One region of the Pseudomonas sp. GNP014 genome, then DNA from elsewhere that is predicted to be linked to it. Evidence: riboswitches for the same ligand, from Rfam matches in the RefSeq annotation. Region 1 holds a riboswitch; the other holds the start of a gene.
What was found. A riboswitch is a leader RNA that binds a small molecule or an ion and turns the genes downstream of it on or off. The one in region 1 is predicted to bind FMN.
Positions count from the first base shown of each region.

Region 2: another riboswitch for FMN. It lies ahead of ACXX9E_RS29155 (6,7-dimethyl-8-ribityllumazine synthase); the one in region 1 lies ahead of ACXX9E_RS26490 (6,7-dimethyl-8-ribityllumazine synthase).

Region 1 covers NZ_JBTGUS010000001.1:5,873,425-5,882,796, reverse strand. Annotated here, with positions in the region: gene aruG (arginine N-succinyltransferase) at 1-348, shown strand, start outside; gene astD (succinylglutamate-semialdehyde dehydrogenase) at 345-1,814, shown strand; gene astB (N-succinylarginine dihydrolase) at 1,981-3,327, shown strand; gene ACXX9E_RS26500 (topoisomerase II) at 3,385-3,675, shown strand; gene astE (succinylglutamate desuccinylase) at 3,688-4,698, shown strand; partial or broken gene ACXX9E_RS26490 (6,7-dimethyl-8-ribityllumazine synthase) at 4,856-5,366, opposite strand; FMN riboswitch at 5,471-5,642, opposite strand; gene ltaE (low-specificity L-threonine aldolase) at 5,841-6,845, shown strand; gene alaS (alanine--tRNA ligase) at 6,992-9,372, shown strand, end outside.
Region 2 covers NZ_JBTGUS010000012.1:1,169-10,540, forward strand. Annotated here, with positions in the region: partial or broken gene astE (succinylglutamate desuccinylase) at 1-794, shown strand, start outside; partial or broken gene ACXX9E_RS29155 (6,7-dimethyl-8-ribityllumazine synthase) at 950-1,461, opposite strand; FMN riboswitch at 1,566-1,736, opposite strand; gene ACXX9E_RS29160 (beta-eliminating lyase-related protein) at 1,997-2,308, shown strand; partial or broken gene ACXX9E_RS29165 (hypothetical protein) at 2,511-2,929, shown strand; partial or broken gene ACXX9E_RS29170 (alanine--tRNA ligase-related protein) at 3,095-3,862, shown strand; gene ACXX9E_RS29175 (alanine--tRNA ligase-related protein) at 3,945-4,304, shown strand; partial or broken gene ACXX9E_RS29180 (alanine--tRNA ligase-related protein) at 4,531-4,632, shown strand; gene ACXX9E_RS29185 (hypothetical protein) at 4,697-5,044, shown strand; gene ACXX9E_RS29190 (DHHA1 domain-containing protein) at 5,247-5,711, shown strand; partial or broken gene ACXX9E_RS29195 (aspartate kinase) at 5,805-7,039, shown strand; partial or broken gene ACXX9E_RS29200 (carbon storage regulator) at 7,255-7,427, shown strand; tRNA gene ACXX9E_RS29205 (tRNA-Ser) at 7,490-7,583, shown strand; tRNA gene ACXX9E_RS29210 (tRNA-Arg) at 7,691-7,775, shown strand; tRNA gene ACXX9E_RS29215 (tRNA-OTHER) at 7,852-7,926, shown strand; tRNA gene ACXX9E_RS29220 (tRNA-Arg) at 8,002-8,078, shown strand; partial or broken gene ACXX9E_RS29225 (cell envelope protein SmpA) at 8,098-8,616, opposite strand; partial or broken gene ACXX9E_RS29230 (magnesium transporter) at 8,929-9,372, shown strand, end outside.

The DNA.
Region 1 (9,372 bases):
CACCCGGACACCGAGCCCGCGCTGGCGATGCTCAAGGGCGAAGGCTTCAGTTATCAGGGTTACGTCGATATCTTCGACGCCGGCCCTGCCATCGAGTGCGAAACCAGCAAGATCCGCGCCGTGCGTGACAGCGAAGCGCTGGTGCTGGCGATCGGTACGCCGGGCGATGACGCTACGCCGTTCATCATCCATAACCGCAAACGCGAAGATTGCCGCATCACCGCTGCCCCGGCCCGTCTGGCCGCCGGCACGCTGGTGGTCGATCCGCTGACCGCCAAACGTCTTCAACTCAACGCCGGCGATCAAGTGCGCGCCGTGGCGTTGTCTGCTGCCCGGGAGTCGAAATAATGAATTCGCTATACATCGCAGGTGAATGGCTGGCCGGTCAGGGCGAAGCCTTTCAGTCGCTGAACCCGGTGACCCAGCAAGTGCTGTGGTCGGGGGAGGGCGCCACCGCCGCTCAGGTCGAGTCCGCCGTGCAGGCGGCGCGTCAGGCATTCCCGGGCTGGGCGCGCCGTTCGCTCGACGAGCGCATCAGCGTGCTCGAGGCCTTTGCCGCCGCCCTGAAAAACCACAGCGACGAACTGGCCCGCACCATCGGTGAGGAAACCGGCAAGCCGCTGTGGGAAGCCGCGACCGAAGTCACCAGCATGGTCAACAAGATCGCGATTTCGGTGCAAAGCTACCGCGAACGCACCGGCGAGAAGAGCGGCCCGTTGGGCGACGCCACCGCCGTGCTGCGCCACAAGCCACACGGCGTGGTCGCGGTGTTCGGCCCTTACAACTTCCCGGGCCACTTGCCGAACGGGCACATCGTACCGGCGCTGCTGGCCGGTAACAGCGTGCTGTTCAAGCCCAGCGAACTGACGCCGAAAGTCGCCGAGCTGACGGTCAAGTGCTGGATCGAAGCCGGTCTGCCGGCCGGCGTGTTGAACCTGCTGCAAGGCGCTCGTGAAACCGGCATCGCGCTGGCGGCGAACCCGGGCATCGACGGTCTGTTCTTCACCGGTTCGAGCCGCACCGGCAATCACCTGCATCAGCAGTTCGCCGGACGTCCGGACAAGATCCTCGCGCTGGAAATGGGCGGCAATAACCCGCTGGTGGTCGATCAGGTGGCTGATCTGGACGCGGCGGTGTACACGATCATTCAGTCGGCGTTCATTTCTGCAGGCCAGCGCTGCACCTGCGCCCGTCGTCTGCTGGTGCCGCAAGGTGCGTGGGGCGACAGCCTGCTCAAGCGTCTGGTTGAAGTCAGCTCGACGATTGAGGTGGGTGCGTTCGATCAGCAACCGGCGCCGTTCATGGGGTCGGTGATTTCCCTTGGCGCGGCCAAAGCGCTGATGGATGCCCAGCAACATCTGCTGGCCAATGGCGCCGTGTCGCTGCTGGCAATGACTCAGCCACAGGCGCAATCGGCCTTGCTGACCCCGGGCATTCTAGATGTGAGCGCAGTCGCCGAGCGTCCGGACGAAGAACTGTTCGGCCCGTTGCTGCAAGTGATCCGCTACACCGATTTTGCTGCAGCGATCGCTGAAGCCAACGACACCGCGTATGGCCTGGCGGCAGGTTTGCTGTCCGATTCCGAAGCGCGTTATCAGCAGTTCTGGCTGGAAAGCCGCGCCGGTATCGTCAACTGGAACAAACAGCTGACCGGCGCCGCGAGCAGCGCGCCGTTCGGCGGTGTCGGCGCTTCGGGCAACCATCGCGCCAGCGCCTACTACGCGGCAGATTACTGCGCGTACCCGGTGGCCTCGCTGGAAACCCCGAGCCTGGTGTTGCCGGCGGCCCTGACGCCTGGCGTGAAAATGGTCTGATGCCTATCGCTGGCAAGCCAGCTCCCACAGGGATTGAGTCGTCCACAGAGTCTGTGAACACTGCTAATCCTGTGGGAGCTGGCTTGCCAGCGATGGCCGCGACGCGGTCGCACTGAACAGTTAGTTACTGAAGCCTATAACAACAGATTCTCGTGGAGCCTCGCTGATGAAATCCTATGAAGTCAATTTTGACGGTCTAGTGGGGCCGACCCATAACTACGGTGGTCTGTCCTACGGCAACGTTGCGTCCCAGAGCAACAGCCAGCAATCCTCGAATCCGAAGGAAGCGGCGCTGCAAGGTCTGGCGAAAATGAAAGCGCTGATGGACATGGGCTTTCAGCAAGGCGTGCTGGCGCCGCAGGAGCGTCCGGACGTGGCTGCGTTGCGCCGTCTGGGTTTCAGTGGCACCGACGCGCAAGTGATCGAGCGCGCTGCCAAAGAGGCCATGCCGCTGCTGGTCGCCAGTTGCTCGGCGTCGAGCATGTGGGTGGCCAACGCCGCCACCGTCAGCCCGAGCGCCGACACTGCTGACGGTCGCGTGCATTTCACCGCCGCCAACCTCAACTGCAAATACCACCGCAGCATCGAGCACCCGACCACTAGTCGCGTGTTGGGGGCGATGTTCGCCGATCAGCAGCACTTCGCCCACCACGCCGCCTTGCCGGCGGTGGCGCAGTTCGGTGACGAAGGCGCCGCCAACCACACGCGTTTCTGTCGTGAATACGGCGAGGCCGGTGTCGAGTTCTTCGTGTTCGGTCGCAGCGCATTTGACACTCGTTACCCGGCGCCGCAGAAATACCCGGCGCGCCAGACTCTGGAAGCGTCGCAAGCCGTAGCGCGTCTGCACGGTCTGCGGGACGAGGGCGTGGTTTACGCTCAGCAGAATCCGAACGTGATTGATCAGGGCGTGTTCCACAACGACGTGATCGCGGTGGGCAACGGCGAGGTGCTGTTCTATCACGAGGACGCGTTCCTTGAGACTGAGCACATGCTGGCCGAGCTGCAAGGCAAGCTCGCCAACGTCGGCGGCAAGTTCCAGTCCATCTGCGTGCCGCGTTCGGCGGTCAGCGTCGATGATGCCGTGCGCTCGTACCTGTTCAACAGCCAGTTGCTGTCGCGCCCTGACGGTTCGATGTTGTTGATCGTGCCGCAGGAATGCCAGGCCAACGAGCGCGTGTGGGCTTACCTGCAAAGTCTGACCAGCTCCGGCGGCCTGATCCGCGAAGTGAAAGTCTTCGACCTCAAACAAAGCATGCAGAACGGTGGTGGCCCGGCGTGCCTGCGTCTGCGTGTCGCGCTCAACGAAACCGAACTGGCGGCGGTCAACCCAGGGGTTATCATGACCGCGCCGTTGTACGGTTCATTGACCGCATGGGTTGAAAAGCACTATCGCGACCGCCTGAGCGAGAGCGATCTGGCGGACCCGCAATTGCTGCTTGAATGCCGGACGGCACTGGATGAACTGACGCAAATCCTTAAACTGGGCGCGGTTTATCCATTCCAGATCAATTGATGGCCGGCGCGTCGCCTGAATGCGGCGCGCGGCTTGTCTCCCCAAGAGAGTAAAAACATGAGCGATTCCCTGCAGCTGATCCTTGAAGATACCGACGGCACACAACTGCCAACCTCGTGCACCCGCGTCGCGGTCATGTGGCAAGGCAAAGAGCTGTGGATCCAGCAGGATGGCCGTGGCCAACTGCTGATTGGCGTGGACGTCGAGGAAGGTGACGAAGAGTACGCCAATCTGCTGCTGCGCCCATTGGCGACTAATCTGGTAAGTCTGCAACTGGAAATGGAACCGGCTGACCTCGGCGCTGACGAGGATCACGTGCACGGCCCGGATTGCAACCACGATCACTAAGGAAACCGCTCTATGCTCGCCCTCGGCAAACTGCTTGAACTGACCCTCGCCGGCCGCGAACCGGCGGAGAAGACTCAACTGACTGTCGAAGGCGTGCGCATGCGCTGGTTGAGCGAGGGTGCGCTGGAAGTACGGCCACCCGAAGCGCGTGACAATGGCCTGGACCTGCTGCTGTCGGCAGGCATCCACGGCAATGAAACCGCGCCGATCGAGTTACTCGATCGGCTGCTGCATGACATCGCTCGCGGCGACCTGAAGCCGCGCGCACGCATTCTGTTTCTGTTCGGCAATCCGGAAGCGATTCGTAAAGGCGAGCGCTTCGTCGAGCAGGACGTCAATCGGCTGTTCAACGGCCGTCATGAACAAACCAGTGGTTCCGAAGCGCTGCGCGCCTGTGAGCTGGAGCGACTGGCGGCAAGTTTCTTCAGTCTGCCGGATCGTGATCGCCTGCATTACGACCTGCACACGGCGATTCGTGGCTCGAAGATCGAGCAGTTCGCCCTGTATCCGTGGAAGGACGGTCGCCAGCATTCGCGCCGCGAACTGGCGCGCCTGCGTGCCGCCGGGATGGAGGCGGTGCTGCTGCAGAACAAGCCGTCGATCGTGTTCAGCTCCTACACCTACGACAAGCTCGGTGCCGAGGCCTTTACTCTGGAACTGGGCAAGGCGCGGCCGTTCGGGCAAAACGAAGGGGTCGACGTTTCGCGCCTGGAAACCCGCCTGCAGCAGATCATCGAAGGCAATGAGCCGGGTCTGGCCGAAGAAGGCCTGGACGGTTTGCAGCTGTTCAGCGTGGCCCGGGAAATCATCAAGCACAGCGATGCCTTTCGCCTGAATCTGCCGGCGGACATCGAGAACTTTTCCGAGCTGGATGTGGGGTATCTGCTGGCCGAAGACCTGGCCAATACCCGCTGGGTCATCGAGGAAGAGGGCGCACGGATCATCTTCCCTAATCCGAAGGTCAAGAACGGCCTGCGCGCGGGCATCCTGATCGTGCCGACCGGCGACGAAAACCTCGCCTGACCTCAATCGCAAGGTCTACACAAAACCACTGTGGGAGCGAGCTTGCTCGCGAATGCAATCTGACATTCAACATTTGAGTTGGCTGTCAGTCCGCTTTCGCGAGCAAGCTCGCTCCCACAGTGGAAAGAGTGAGGCCCAAGGCCTCACCCATGGGCTATCAGACCGCTACAGCATGCGGCTCACTGCGGCGCAGTGCGCGAACCTTGCGCAGCGTATCCGCGCACGTCCGCGCCGCTTCCTGACCCTTGTGCACAAAATGCTCGAAGAAGAACTTCTGATGTTCTTCGCCGGCATGGAAGTGGTGCGGGGTCAGGGACACCGAGAACACCGGCACTTCGGTCTCCAGCTGCACCTGCATCAAGCCGCTGACCACCGACTGGGCGACGAACTCGTGACGGTAGATGCCGCCGTCCACCACCAGGGCTGCAGCGACGATGCCGGCATAACGACCGGTCTTGGCCAGCAACTTGGCGTGCAGGGGCATTTCAAAGGCGCCGCCGACTTCGAAGAAGTCGATGTCCGATTCCTGATAACCCTGGGCCAGCATTTCGGTGATGAAGCCTTTACGGCTCTGGTCGACGATTTCCTTGTGCCGAGCAGGCCTGGATGAACGCGACGCGCTCGCCATGTGGGTGTTTGCTTTTGCTGTCGATAGCGGTGGGTTGCATGTTCTGACTTCTGTTTCGTGTGAAAAACAGGGCGTTATGAATCGAAAGGGATTCAAGGGTGCGCACGCTCGCACGACTGCTCGCGGACGGCCCTTTGGCGTCAATCCCGTTCTCTCTTCATCCGGACTATGACCGTCGGCCCCGGAATCACACCGGGTCTGCTGACCTTGCCGCCACCCACCGCAAAAACGGTGTGCGTCGCCAAGCGCTCGCGGGCTATGCGCATTGCGCGCAATTACCGCCGGTGGGGAATTGCACCCCGCCCTGAGAACGTTTTTGCCGCCCTTTGTCGGGCGGCGCAGCGTTTTTAACACAGATTGTGCGTCTGTGCATTGCGCCTTTCCGATGATTGCCATCGAATTTTTTGACTGCCCGAAACGACTTTTCCTTGCGCAAGGGTTGATTAATCCGCGCCATGACCGCAGTAATTCACCTTCGTAAAGGGATTTCCCCTGCTGACTTGAGGCCAGGTTCATGAGCGTTATCGATCTTCGCAGCGACACCGTCACCCAACCGACTCCCGCCATGCTCGACGCCATGACGGCGGCGGACACCGGCGACGACGTGTATGGCGAAGATCCGACGGTCAATCGTCTGGAAGCCGAACTGGCCAGGCGCCTGGGTTTTGCTGCGGCGCTGTTCGTGCCGACCGGCACCATGAGCAATCTGCTGGGGTTGATGGCGCACTGCGAACGTGGCGACGAATACATCGTCGGCCAGCAGGCGCACACCTATAAGTACGAGGGCGGCGGCGCGGCAGTGCTTGGCTCGATCCAGCCACAGCCGCTGGAAGTGCAGGCCGATGGTTCGCTGGATCTGGATCAGGTCGCGGCGGCGATCAAACCGGATGACTTTCATTTCGCCCGCACCCGTCTGTTGGCGCTGGAAAACACCATGCAAGGCAAGGTGCTGCCGCTGGAGTATCTGGCCCGGGCACGCCAGTTTACTCAGGATCATGGCCTGCAACTGCACCTGGATGGCGCGCGGTTGTACAACGCGGCGGTCAAGCTGGGCGTGGATGCCCACGAGATTACCCAATACTTCGATTCGGTCTCGGTGTGCCTGTCCAAGGGCCTCGGTGCGCCGGTCGGCTCGGTGCTGTGCGGCGCCGAGGCATTGATCGGCAAAGCACGCCGCCTGCGCAAAATGGTAGGCGGCGGCATGCGCCAGGCCGGATTGCTCGCAGCAGCGGGGCTGTATGCGCTGGATCACAACGTCGAGCGTCTGGCGGACGACCACGCCAACGCGCTATTTTTGGCCGAAGGTCTGCGCGACGCCGGGTTTAGCGTCGAGCCCGTGCAGACCAACATGGTCTACGTGCAGATGGGCGATAAAGCCGAAGCGATCAAGGCGTTTGCCGCCGAGCGCGGGATTAAATTGAGCGCCGCCGCACGTCTGCGCATGGTCACGCACATGGACGTCAATCGCTCGCAAATCGAGCAAGTGATCGCGACATTCGTCGAGTTTTCGCGCAAGTGACAGCGTTAGCCGTCCAATTGACCGTTTCTATCGTATAAACACGCTGTACCCCGCGCGCAGGGCCGATATAATGCGGCCCTTTGCCGTCGCTTCGTCTGTTGACGTTTCGAACAGGCCTTTGGCCGCAGCCTCCGTGGAAGAACCTAATGAAAAGCGCAGAAATCCGTGAAGCCTTCCTTCGCTTCTTCGAAGAGCAAGGCCACACCCGTGTAGCCTCCAGCTCTTTGATTCCGGGCAACGACCCAACCCTGCTGTTCACCAACGCGGGGATGAACCAGTTCAAGGACTGCTTCCTGGGCCAGGAAAAGCGCGCGTACACCCGCGCAACCAGCAGCCAGAAGTGCGTGCGCGCCGGTGGCAAGAACAGCGACCTGGAAAACGTCGGTTATACCGCTCGTCACCACACATTCTTTGAAATGCTCGGTAACTTCAGCTTCGGTGACTATTTCAAGCACGACGCGATTACCTTCGCCTGGACCTTCCTGACCGGCGTTCTGAAACTGCCGAAGGAAAAACTCTGGGTCACCGTCTACGCCTCCGACGACGAAGCGTATGACATCTGGACCAAAGAGATCGGCGTGCCGGTCGAGCGCATGATCCGCATCGGCGACAACAAAGGCGCGCCTTACGCGTCCGACAACTTCTGGACCATGGGCGATACCGGCCCGTGCGGCCCATGCACCGAGATTTTCTACGATCACGGCGACCACATCTGGGGTGGCCCACCGGGTTCGCCGGAAGAAGACGGCGACCGTTACATCGAGATATGGAACAACGTGTTCATGCAGTTCAACCGCACCGCCGACGGCGTGTTGCATCCGTTGCCAGCGCCGTCGGTCGACACCGGCATGGGGCTGGAGCGGATCAGTGCGGTGATGCAGCACGTCAATTCCAACTATGACATCGACCTGTTCAAGAACCTGCTGAAAGCCTCGGCTGAAGCCATCGGTTGCGAAAATGGCGATCAGTCGTCGCTGAAAGTGGTGTCCGACCACATCCGTTCGTGCGGCTTCCTGATTGCCGACGGCGTGCTGCCGTCCAACGAAGGCCGCGGCTACGTGCTGCGCCGGATCATTCGTCGTGCCTGCCGTCACGGCAACAAGCTGGGTGCCACTGGCAGCTTCTTCTACAAGATCGTGGCTGCGCTGGTCGCCGAGATGGGCGAAGCCTTCCCGGAACTGAAGAAGCAGCAGAGCAACATCGAGCGCGTACTCAAGGCCGAAGAAGAGCAGTTCTCCAAGACTCTGGAGCACGGCCTGAAGATTCTCGAGCAGGACCTGCTGGAACTCCAAGGCACCGTGGTGCCGGGCGACGTGGTGTTCAAACTCTACGACACCTACGGTTTCCCGATGGACCTGACAGCTGACATCGCTCGTGAGCGCGGCCTGACGGTCGACGAAGTCGGCTTCGAGCGTGAAATGGAAGCCCAGCGTGTTCGTGCGCGTTCGGCCAGCTCGTTCGGCCTGGACTACAACACCCTGGTCAAGGTTGATGTGGCCACCGAGTTCACCGGTTACAAAGACACCAGCGGTTCGGCAAAAATTGTCGCCATCTATAAAGATGGCCAGTCGGTCGACGTCTTGAATGAAGGCGAAGAGGCGGTGATCGTTCTGAATCAGACGCCGTTCTACGCGGAGTCCGGCGGTCAGATCGGCGACTGTGGTTTCCTGCAGGCCGGTAGCGCACGTTTCGACGTTCGCGACACCACCAAGACCGGCGGCGCATTCCTGCACCACGGTGTGCTGGATTCGGGCAGCCTGACCATCGGCGCACCGGTGGAAACCCACGTCGATGCCGAAGTGCGTCACGCGACTTCGCTCAACCACTCTGCCACTCACTTGCTGCACGCTGCGCTGCGTCAGGTCTTGGGCGAGCACGTGCAACAGAAAGGTTCGTTGGTTGATAGCCAGCGTCTGCGCTTCGACTTCAGCCACTTTGAAGCGATCAAACCAGAGCAAATCAAGGCGCTGGAAGACATCGTCAACGCCGAGATTCGCAAGAACTCCGCGGTTGAAACCGAAGAAACCGACATCGAAACCGCCAAGCAGAAAGGCGCGATGGCGCTGTTCGGCGAGAAATACGGCGACAACGTGCGCGTGCTGAGCATGGGCGGCGATTTCTCCGTCGAACTGTGCGGCGGTATCCACGCCAACCGTACCGGCGACATCGGCCTGCTGAAAATCATCAGCGAAGGCGGTGTGGCATCGGGCGTGCGTCGTATCGAGGCAGTCACCGGTGCTGCGGCACTGGCCTACTTGAACGCGGCAGAAGAACAACTCAAGGAAGCGGCCAACCTGGTCAAGGGCAGCCGCGACAACCTGATCGACAAGCTGTCGGCCGTGCTGGAGCGCAACCGCGCACTGGAAAAGCAGCTCGAGCAGTTGCAAGCCAAGGCTGCCAGTGCCGCGGGCGACGATCTGTCGAACTCGGCAGTGGACGTCAAGGATGTGAAGGTTCTGGCCGCACGTCTGGATGGTCAGGACGGCAAGGCGCTGCTGGCGCTGGTCGATCAGCTGAAAAACAAACT
Region 2 (9,372 bases), on a different contig from region 1:
ATCGCTCGCGGCGACCTGAAGCCGCGCGCACGCATTCTGTTTCTGTTCGGCAATCCGGAAGCGATTCGTAAAGGCGAGCGCTTCGTCGAGCAGGACGTCAATCGGCTGTTCAACGGCCGTCATGAACAAACCCACTGGCATCCGAAGCGCTGCGCGCCTGTGAGCTGGAGCGACTGGCGGCAAGTTTCTTCCGCGTATCCCGGACTCGTGATCGCCTGCATTACGACCTGCACACGGCGATTCGTGGCTCGAAGATCGGCGCCAGTTCGCCCTGTATCCGTGGAAGGACGGTCGCCAGCATTCGCGCCGCGAACTGGCGCGCCTGCGTGCCGCCGGGATGGAGGCGGTGCTGCTGCAGAACAAGCCGTCGATCGTGTTCAGCTCCTACACCTACGACAAGCTCGGTGCCGAGGCCTTTACTCTGGAACTGGGCAAGGCGCGGCCGTTCGGGCAAAACGAAGGGGTCGACGTTTCGCGCCTGGAAACCCGCCTGCAGCAGATCATCGAAGGCAATCAGCCGGGTCTGGCCGAAGAAGGCCTGGACGGTTTGCAGCTGTTCAGCGTGGCCCGGGAAATCATCGAGCGCAGCAATGCTTTCGCCTGAATCTGCCGGCGGACATCGAGAACTTTTCCAGCTGGATGTGGGGTATCTGCTGGCCGAAGACCTGGCCAATACCCGCTGGGTCATCGAGGAAGAGGGCGCACGGATCATCTCCTCGATCCGAAGGTCTACGAGAACAGGGCCTGCGCCGGGCATCCTGATCGTCGAAGCCGGCGACGAAAACCTCGCCTGACCTCAATCGCAAGGTCTACACAAAACCACTGTGGAGCGAGCTTCTCGCGAATGCAATCTGACATTCAACATTTGAGTTGGCTGTCAGTCCGCTTTCGCGAGCAGGACTCGCTCCACAGTGGAAAGAGTGAGGCCCAAGGCCTCACCCATGGGCTATCAGACCGCTACAGCATGCGGCTCACTGCGGCGCAGTGCGCGAACCTTGCGCAGCGTCTCGCCGCTGCCGCCCGCTTCCTGACCCTTGTGCACAAAATGCTCGAAGAAGAACTTCTGATGTTCTTCACCCACGCCATGGAGATGATCACATCCACAGGACACCGAACAGCAGTTCGGTCTACGAGCTGCACCTGCATGAAGCCGCTGACCACCGACTGGGCGACGAACTCGTGACGGTAGATGCCGCCGTCCACCACAAGGACTACAGCGACGATGCAGCAGCCTGACCGGTCTTCGGCCGCGACTCGGCCTGCAGGGGCATTTCAAGGCGCACCGACTCGAAGAAGTCGATGCTGGCAACCCTCGTAGACCCTAGGGGCCAGCATTTCAGCAGGTCATGAAGCCTTACGGCTCTGGTCGACGATTTCCTTCTTGTGCCAGCAGGCCTGGATGAACGCGACGCGCTCGCCATGTGGGTGTTTGCTTTTGCTGTCGATAGCGGTGGGTTGCATGTTCTGACTCCTGTTTGTGTGAAAAACAGGGCGTTATGAATCGAAAGGGATTGGAGCCCACGCTCGCACGACTGCTCGCGGACGGCCCCTTTGCGCGGGCTCAATCCCGTTCTCTCTTCATCCGGACTATGACCGTCGGCCCCGGAATCACACCGGGTCTGCTGACCTTGCCGCCACCCACCGCAAAAACGGTGTGCGTCGCCAAGCGCTCGCGGGCTATGCGCATTGCGCGCAATTACCGCCGGTGGGGAGTCCACCCCGCCTGCCGAACGTTTTTGCCGCCCTTTGTCGGGCGGCGCGGCGTTTAACACAGATTGTGCGTCTGTGCGTTGCACACCTTCCGATGATTGCCATCGAATTTTTTGACTGCCCGAAACGACTTTTCCTTGCGCAAGGGTTGATTAATCCGCGCCATGACCGCGGTAACTCACCTTCGTGGATTTCCCCTGCTGACTTAAGGCAAGAGTTGCATGAGCGTTATCGATCTTCGCAGCGACACCGTCACCCAACCGACTCCCGCCATGCTCGAACCGCCATGACGGCGGCGGACGCCGGCGACGACGTGTCGCGAGGACCCGACGGTCAATGGTCTGGAAGCCGAACTGGCCAGGCGCTCGGTATTGCTGCGGCGCTGTTCGTGCCGACCGGCACCATGAGCAATCTGCTGGGGTTGATGGCGCACTGCGAACGTGGCGACGAATACATCGTCGGCCAGCAGGCGCACACCTATAAGTACGAGGGCGGCGGCGCGGCAGTGCTTGGCTCGATCCAGCCACAGCCGCTGGAAGGTGCAGGCCGATGGTTCGCTGGATCTGGATCAGGTCGCGGCGGCGATCAAACCGGATGACTTTCATTTCGCCCACCACCGGTTTCTGTTCGCGCTGGAAAACGCCATCGACGATCTGCGCTGGAGTATCTGGCCCGGGCACGCCAGTTTACTCGCGGGTGACCGGCCTGCAACTGCACCTGGATGGCGCGCGGTTGTACAACGCGGCGGTCAAGCTGGGCGTGGATGCCCACGAGGTACCCAATACTTCGATTCGGTCTCGGTGTGCCTGTCCAAGGGCCTCGGTGCGCCGGTCGAGCTACGAGCTGTCGAGCGCGAGGCGTTGATCGGCAAAGCACGCCGCCTGCGCAAAATGGTAGGCGGCGGCATGCGCCAGGCCGGATTGCTCGCAGCAGCGGGGCTGTATGCGCTGGATCACAACGTCGAGCGTCTGGCGGACGACCACGCCAACGCGCTATTTTCGCCGAAGTTCGGCGACGCCCGGCGGCTAAGCTGGCTCAAGCCCATCCAGGAAGCCAACATGGTCTACGTGCAGATGGCATCGACCAAGACGATCGAGAGCGGGTTTGCCACAACGAGCATAAGAAGAATTGACACACACACCTGCGCGTGACGCGCATGGACGTCAATCGCTCGCAAATCGAGCAAGTGATCGCGACATTCGTCGAGTTTTCGCGCAAGTGACAGCGTTAGCCGTCCAATTAACCACTCTCTATCGTATAAACACGCTGTACCCCGCGCGCAGGGCCGATATCATCGAGCACTTGCCGTCGCTTCGTCTGTTGACGTTTCGAACAGGCCTTTGGCCGCGGCCACCATGAAACCTAATGAAAAGCGCAGAAATCCGTGAAGCCTTCCTTCGCTTCTTCGAAGAGCAAGGCCGGCGCCATTCTGCTCCAGCTGCTCAGACTCCGGGCGACGACGACCCTACTGTTCACCAACGCGGGGATCGACCCGTTCGAGGACTGCTTCCTGGGCCAGGAAAAGCGCGCGTACACCCGCGCAACCAGCAGCAAAGTGGGTGCGCGCCGGTGGCAAGAACAGCGACCTGGAAAACGTCGGTTATACCGCTCGTCACCATTCTTTGAAATGCTCGGTAACTTCAGCTTCGGTGACTATTTCAAGCACGACGCGATTACCTTCGCCTGGACCTTCCTGACCGGCGTTCTGAAACTGCCGAAGGAAGAACCTGGTCCACATCGCCACCGACGACGAAGCGTATGACATCTGGACCAAAGAGATCGGCGTGCCGGTCGAGCGCATGATCCGCATCGGCGACAACAAAGGCGCGCCTTACGCGTCCGACAACTTCTGGACCATGGGGATCCCGGCCCGTGCGGCCCATGCACCGAGATTTTCTACGATCACGGCAACCACATCTGGGGTGGCCCACCGGGTTCGCCGGAAGAAGACGGCGACCGTTACATCGAGATATGGAACAACGTGTTCATGCAGTTCAACCGCACCGCCGACGGCGTGTTGCATCCGTTGCCAGCGCCGTCGGTCGACACCGGCATGGGGCTTGGCAGGGATCGTGCGGTGATGCAGCGCATCGATCCCAACTATGACATCGACCTGTTCAAGAACCTGCTGAAAGCCTCGGCTGAAGCCATCGGTTGCGAAAATGGCGATCAGTCGTCGCTGAAAGTGGTGTCCGACCACATCCGTTCGTGCGGCTTCGCTGATTGCCGACGGCGTGCTGCCGTCCAACGAAGGCCGCGGCTACGTGCTGCGCCGGATCATTCGTCGTGCCTGCCGTCACGGCAACAAGCTGGGTGCCACTGGCAGCTTCTTCTACAAGATCGTGGCTGCGCTGGTCGCCGAGATGGGCGAAGCCTTCCCGGAACTGAAGAAGCAGCAGAGCAACATCGAGCGCGTACTCAAGGCCGAAGAAGAGCAGTTCTCCAAGACTCTGGAGCACGGCCTGAAGATTCTCGAGCAGGACCTGCTGGAACTCCAAGGCACCGTGGTGCCGGGCGACGTGGTGTTCAAACTCTACGACACCTACGACCCCGATGGACCTCGACAGCTGACATCGCTCGTGAGCGCGGCCTGACGGGTGCGCCGATGAAGCTTTGAGCGTGAAATGGAAGCCCAGCGTGTTCGTACGCACTAGGCCAGCTCGTTCGGCCTGGACTACAACACCCTGGTCAAGGTTGATGTGGCCACCGAGTTCACCGGTTCCGAAACGCACCAGCGGTTCAGGCAAAAATTGTCGCCATCTATAAAGATGGCCAGTCGGTCGACGTCTTGAATGAAGGCGAAGAGGCGGTCATAACTTTATGAATCAGACGCCGTTCTACGCGGAGTCCGGCGGTCAGATCGGCGACTGTGGTTTCCTGCAGGCCGGTAGCGCACGTTTCGACGTTCGCGACACCACCAAGACCGGCGGCGCATTCCTGCACCACGGTGTGCTGGATTCGGGCAGCCTGGCCATCGGCGCAACCGATGGAAACCCACGTCGATGCCGAAGTGCGTCAGCGCGAGCTTCGCTCAACCACTCTGCCACTCACTTGCTGCACGCTGCGCTGCGTCAGGTCTTGGGCGAGCACGTGCAACAGAAAGGTTCGTTGGTTGATAGCCAGCGTCTGCGCTTCGACTTCAGCCACTTTGAAGCGATCAAAAGACGAACAAATCAAGGCGCTGGAAGACATCGTCAACGCCCAGAGATTCGCAAGAACTCCGCGGTTGAAACACGAAACCGGACCATCAAATTCGCGGCAGAAAGGCGCGATGGCGCTGTTCGGCGAGAAATACGGCGACAACGTGCGCGTGCTGACGGCATCGAGCGGCTGAATCTCTCCGTGGGACTACTATCTGTGCGGCGGTATCCACGCCAACCGTACCGGCGACATCGGCCTGCTGAAAATCATCACAGAAGGCGGTGTGGCATCGGGCGTGCGTGGTATCGAGGCAGTCACCGGTGCTGCGGCACTGGCCTACTTGAACGCGGCAGAAGAACAACTCAAGGAAGCGGCCAACCTGGTCGAGGAAGAGCGTGCGCGACAACCTGATCGACAAGCTGTCGGCCGTGCTGGAGCGCAACCGCGCACTGGAAAAGCAGCTCGAGCAGTTGCAAGCCAAGGCTGCCAGTGCCGCGGGCGACGATCTGTCGAACTCGGCAGTGGACGTCAAGGATGTGAAGGTTCTGGCCGCACGTCTGGATGGTCAGGACGGCAAGGCGCTGCTGGCGCTGGTCGATCAGCTGAAAAACAAACTCGGCCGCGCAGTAATCCTGCTCGGCAGTGTCCATGAGGAAAAGGTCGTACTGGTTGCAGGCGTAACCAAGGACCTGACTGGCCAACTCAAAGCCGGTGATTTGATGAAACAGGCTGCTGCGGCAGTGGGCGGGAAGGGCGGTGGTCGTCCGGACATGGCGCAGGGCGGCGAGATGTCGAGCGCCGGCAGGCCACTGGATGGCGCATTGGCGCTGACCGTTCCATTCGTCGAGCAGGGTTTATAAGGCAGTCCGTCCGGCCCGCAGTCTAGTGGCGGGCCCGGCGGCTGTTCGAGTGATTCTCGGGGCCAGCACTTCATGGGCAGAGGCGGCTTTGAAATGGCTTTGATCGTACAGAAATTTGGAGGCACCTCGGTCGGCACTGTCGAGATCGAGCAGGTCGCCGACAAGGTTAAGAAATTGCGGATGCCGGCGATGGCCACCGTGGTTGTGCTGTCTGCAATGAGCGGCGAAACCAACAGTTGCTCGGTGAAACTGGCCAAGCAAATCAGTGGCGACACTCCAACAACTACCCGGCGACGAACTGGACGTGATCGTTTCCACCGGTGAGCAGGTGACGATTGCCCTGCTGGCGATGGCGCTGATCAAGCGCGGTGTGCCGGCGGTGTCGTACACCGGTAATAGAGTGCGACCTGACCGAGCAGGTGCCGGCCGATGAACAGCTGTCCTTGCAGATTGATGACCAGAAAATTCGTGGTGATCTGAAGGCGGGTCGCGTTGTTGTCGCCGGTTTCCAGGGCGTCGACGAGCACGGCAACATCACCTGGTCGTCGCAGTTCAACCGCCACAGCCGTCATCTGAGGTTTCGGCTTTGAAGGCCGATGAGTGTGCGAACCTACACCGACATCGATGGTATCGCCGCCGACCGGCGTGTGGTGCCGGTCGCTCAGCGTCTGGACAAGATCACCTTCGAAGAGATGCTGGAAATGGCTTCCGTTACCAAGGTGCTGCAGATCCGTGCGGTGGAATTCGCCGGCAAGTACAACGTTCCGCTGCGCGTATCCGGCAAGGGCTTCGAGGAACTGCGGCGCGCGCATTACTATTGATGAAGAGGAAACCATGGAACAGCCGATCATTTCCGGCATCGCTTTCAACCGCGATGAAGCCAAGCTGACCATCCGTGGCGTGCCAGACACCCCGGGCGTGGCGTTCAAGATTCTCGGCCCGATCAGTGCCGCGAACATCGATCTCGACATGATCGTGCAGAACGTCGCGCACGATAACACCACCGACTTCACCTTCACCGTGCACCGCAACGACTATCAGGGCGCACAGACCGTGCTGGAAAACACCGCTCGCGAGATCGGTGCCCGTGAAGTCGTAGGCGACACCAAGATTGCCAAGGTCTCGATCGTCGGCGTCGGCATGCGCTCCACGCAGGCGTCGCCGGCCATTGCTTGAAAACGCCTCAGCGAAAAAAAAAACGTGGACAGCCCAATGAGTATTTCGACGTCGGAAATCAAGGTTTCCGTGGTAATAAAAAGAAACCTGAAATGGCCGTGCGCGCTCTGCACACGGCTTTCGAACTGGATGCTCCAGCCCGTCAGGGCGAGTCATTCCGTTTACATGAAGGGCGCGGTCTGACCGCGCCCTTTATTTTTGAATGGCGCGAGCCCCTGATCTGTTCTTTTGCTCGCGCTGGTCAATACTCAGGCATGTAGGGCTACGATCGCTCCGGTTGTAGGTCGGGTGCCTTTTTTTTGCAGACTGTTGTCCCTGAAGAATTGCGTGAGGAGAGAGGTTGTGCTGATTCTAACTCGTCGAATTTATCGCAGAAAGCCTGATTATCGGTGATGGCGAAATCACCGTGACCGTGTCCTGGCGTCAAAGGAAATCAAGTGCGTATCAGCATGACACCCCGAAAGAGGTAGGCTTCATGCACGTTGAGGAAATTTACCTGCGTATAAAGAGAAAGAGAAGGACGAAGAACCAAGCCATTAATTTTTATCGTTTTTTATGTTTGCAAACGGGGAAGAAGGTGGTTAATATACGCCCCGTGTTGCGGAGAGCTGGCACAAGGTCGGCAAAAGCATTACCACTGCTAAGGGAGTACACCTCAAAAGGGTGTCGGGGGTTCGAATCCCCCGTTCTCCGCCATTATTTGCTTAGTACGTTGTAATCTGGCTTTTTCGGTAAGTTGTTGAAATTACTAGAAAAAGTGGTTGAATGAGAGATTAAACGGGCTATAATGCGGCGCAACAAATGCACTTGCAGCTTTCCTCAAGTCTAAAATAAGTTACTCGGCTACGAACCGAGCGGTCACAGGTTCGAATCCTGTCGAGTGCACCATTTAAGAGTCAGTTGCAGCAATGTAAATGACTCGGCTTCAACCAGGTGTTGATAATCTGGTCTAACAAACACAAATGCACTCGTAGCTCAGCTGGATAGAGTACTCGGCTACAAACAAGTGCTGGCACAGGTTCGAATCCTGTCGAGTGCACCGTCCAAGAGTTAGTTGCAGCGATGTAAATAACTTGGCTTCAACCAGTTGTGGTCTGGTCTAAAAACACAAAATGCACTCGTAGCTCAGCTGGATAGAGTACTCGGCTACGAACCGAGCGGTCACAGGTTCGAATCCTGTCGAGTGCACCATATACCGAAAAGCCCGCGTTTAACGCGGGCTTTTTGCTGTCCGGGATTTGGCTTTTCCCTTCACGCATCCCCTCTCAAGTTAAATCAAAGACTTGAGCACTGCGGCCTCACTGAGCATAGCGATAGCTGGTTGTCGAAACTGCGGACATTCGCCTTCGGGTTTGCCCAGTGCGCTTTCAACATCCTCTTGGCTCATGCCGGCAATCACGCGTTGATTGATGATTGCTTCACGACGTTGCCTGGCGCTGATCAGATTGCCGCATTGATCTACTGCCGTGCCGACAACGCCTGGTTCGCGTCTTCTGGTTTTCATACCGGATGTTTCTTCGTGGTCGTGTTCGGGCATCACCGCGATGACCGAGCCTGGCAAGTAGGGGTGAACTTCCTGCACGGATCGCTGCTCGCCGCTGGCGCAGCTCATGCTGGTGAAGGTGACACTGCCGTCGACGGCTTCCGAACGATGAAGCGTGGTGGCGGCCCCGGCGGGAGGCAGGCAGAGCAGGCTGGTCAGGACAAAAATAGAAGTTTTCGATGGCATTCGGCGTCCTCCATGACGATCTACGCTCAAGGGTAGTCGCTACATTTTTTGTCGCCGGTGTTTTTCTTTCAGGATGAGTCGTCGCATTTGCAAGGATCAGGACTGCGCTCAGGTTTGTTTCGCAAGCCTTCTTCGACCCCATGGCCTTTTCTAACGTTTCAGAACGGTACGGCGGTATAGTTCGTCAGCCCCGCCGACTTGAAAAACCTCATCGGTTTCCAGTCATTTACTCAGTACCGCGTTTTACCAATCATGAATTGACTGATTGATCCTTCCGGCGTGCCCCGCTGCTGGAGATCGAGGCGTTCGCCTATGTCCGAAATCGAAGTAAAGAAAACACAGGAAAGCCTGCAGGATCGCCTGGCTCAGGTCGTCGAGCTGCTGCAGCGCCAGCGTGTCGTTGAAGACCTGACTCATCGTCAGGAAGGTCCGCATCACGACCGGGTCGAAAACCTGGTTCACCGGCAAAATCTCGTCGAGTTGCAACGCAAGCTCGATGATTTGCACTCCGCCGACGTCGCTTACATTCTCGAAGCCTTGCCCGGCTGGATGAGTTGCTCGCGCTTCTGCAACTGGTCAAGGCCGATCGCGACGGCGACATCGAAGATCTCGTTCGTTCGAGAACGTCATCGCCGACATCGACGGTGCCGGACTCCTGGCTGCGGCCAAGGACATGGATGCCGACGAACTTGCTGACCTGGCTTCCGAGCTGCCGCGAGACGTCGTCCATGGGCCAGCTGATGGAGAGCCTGGATA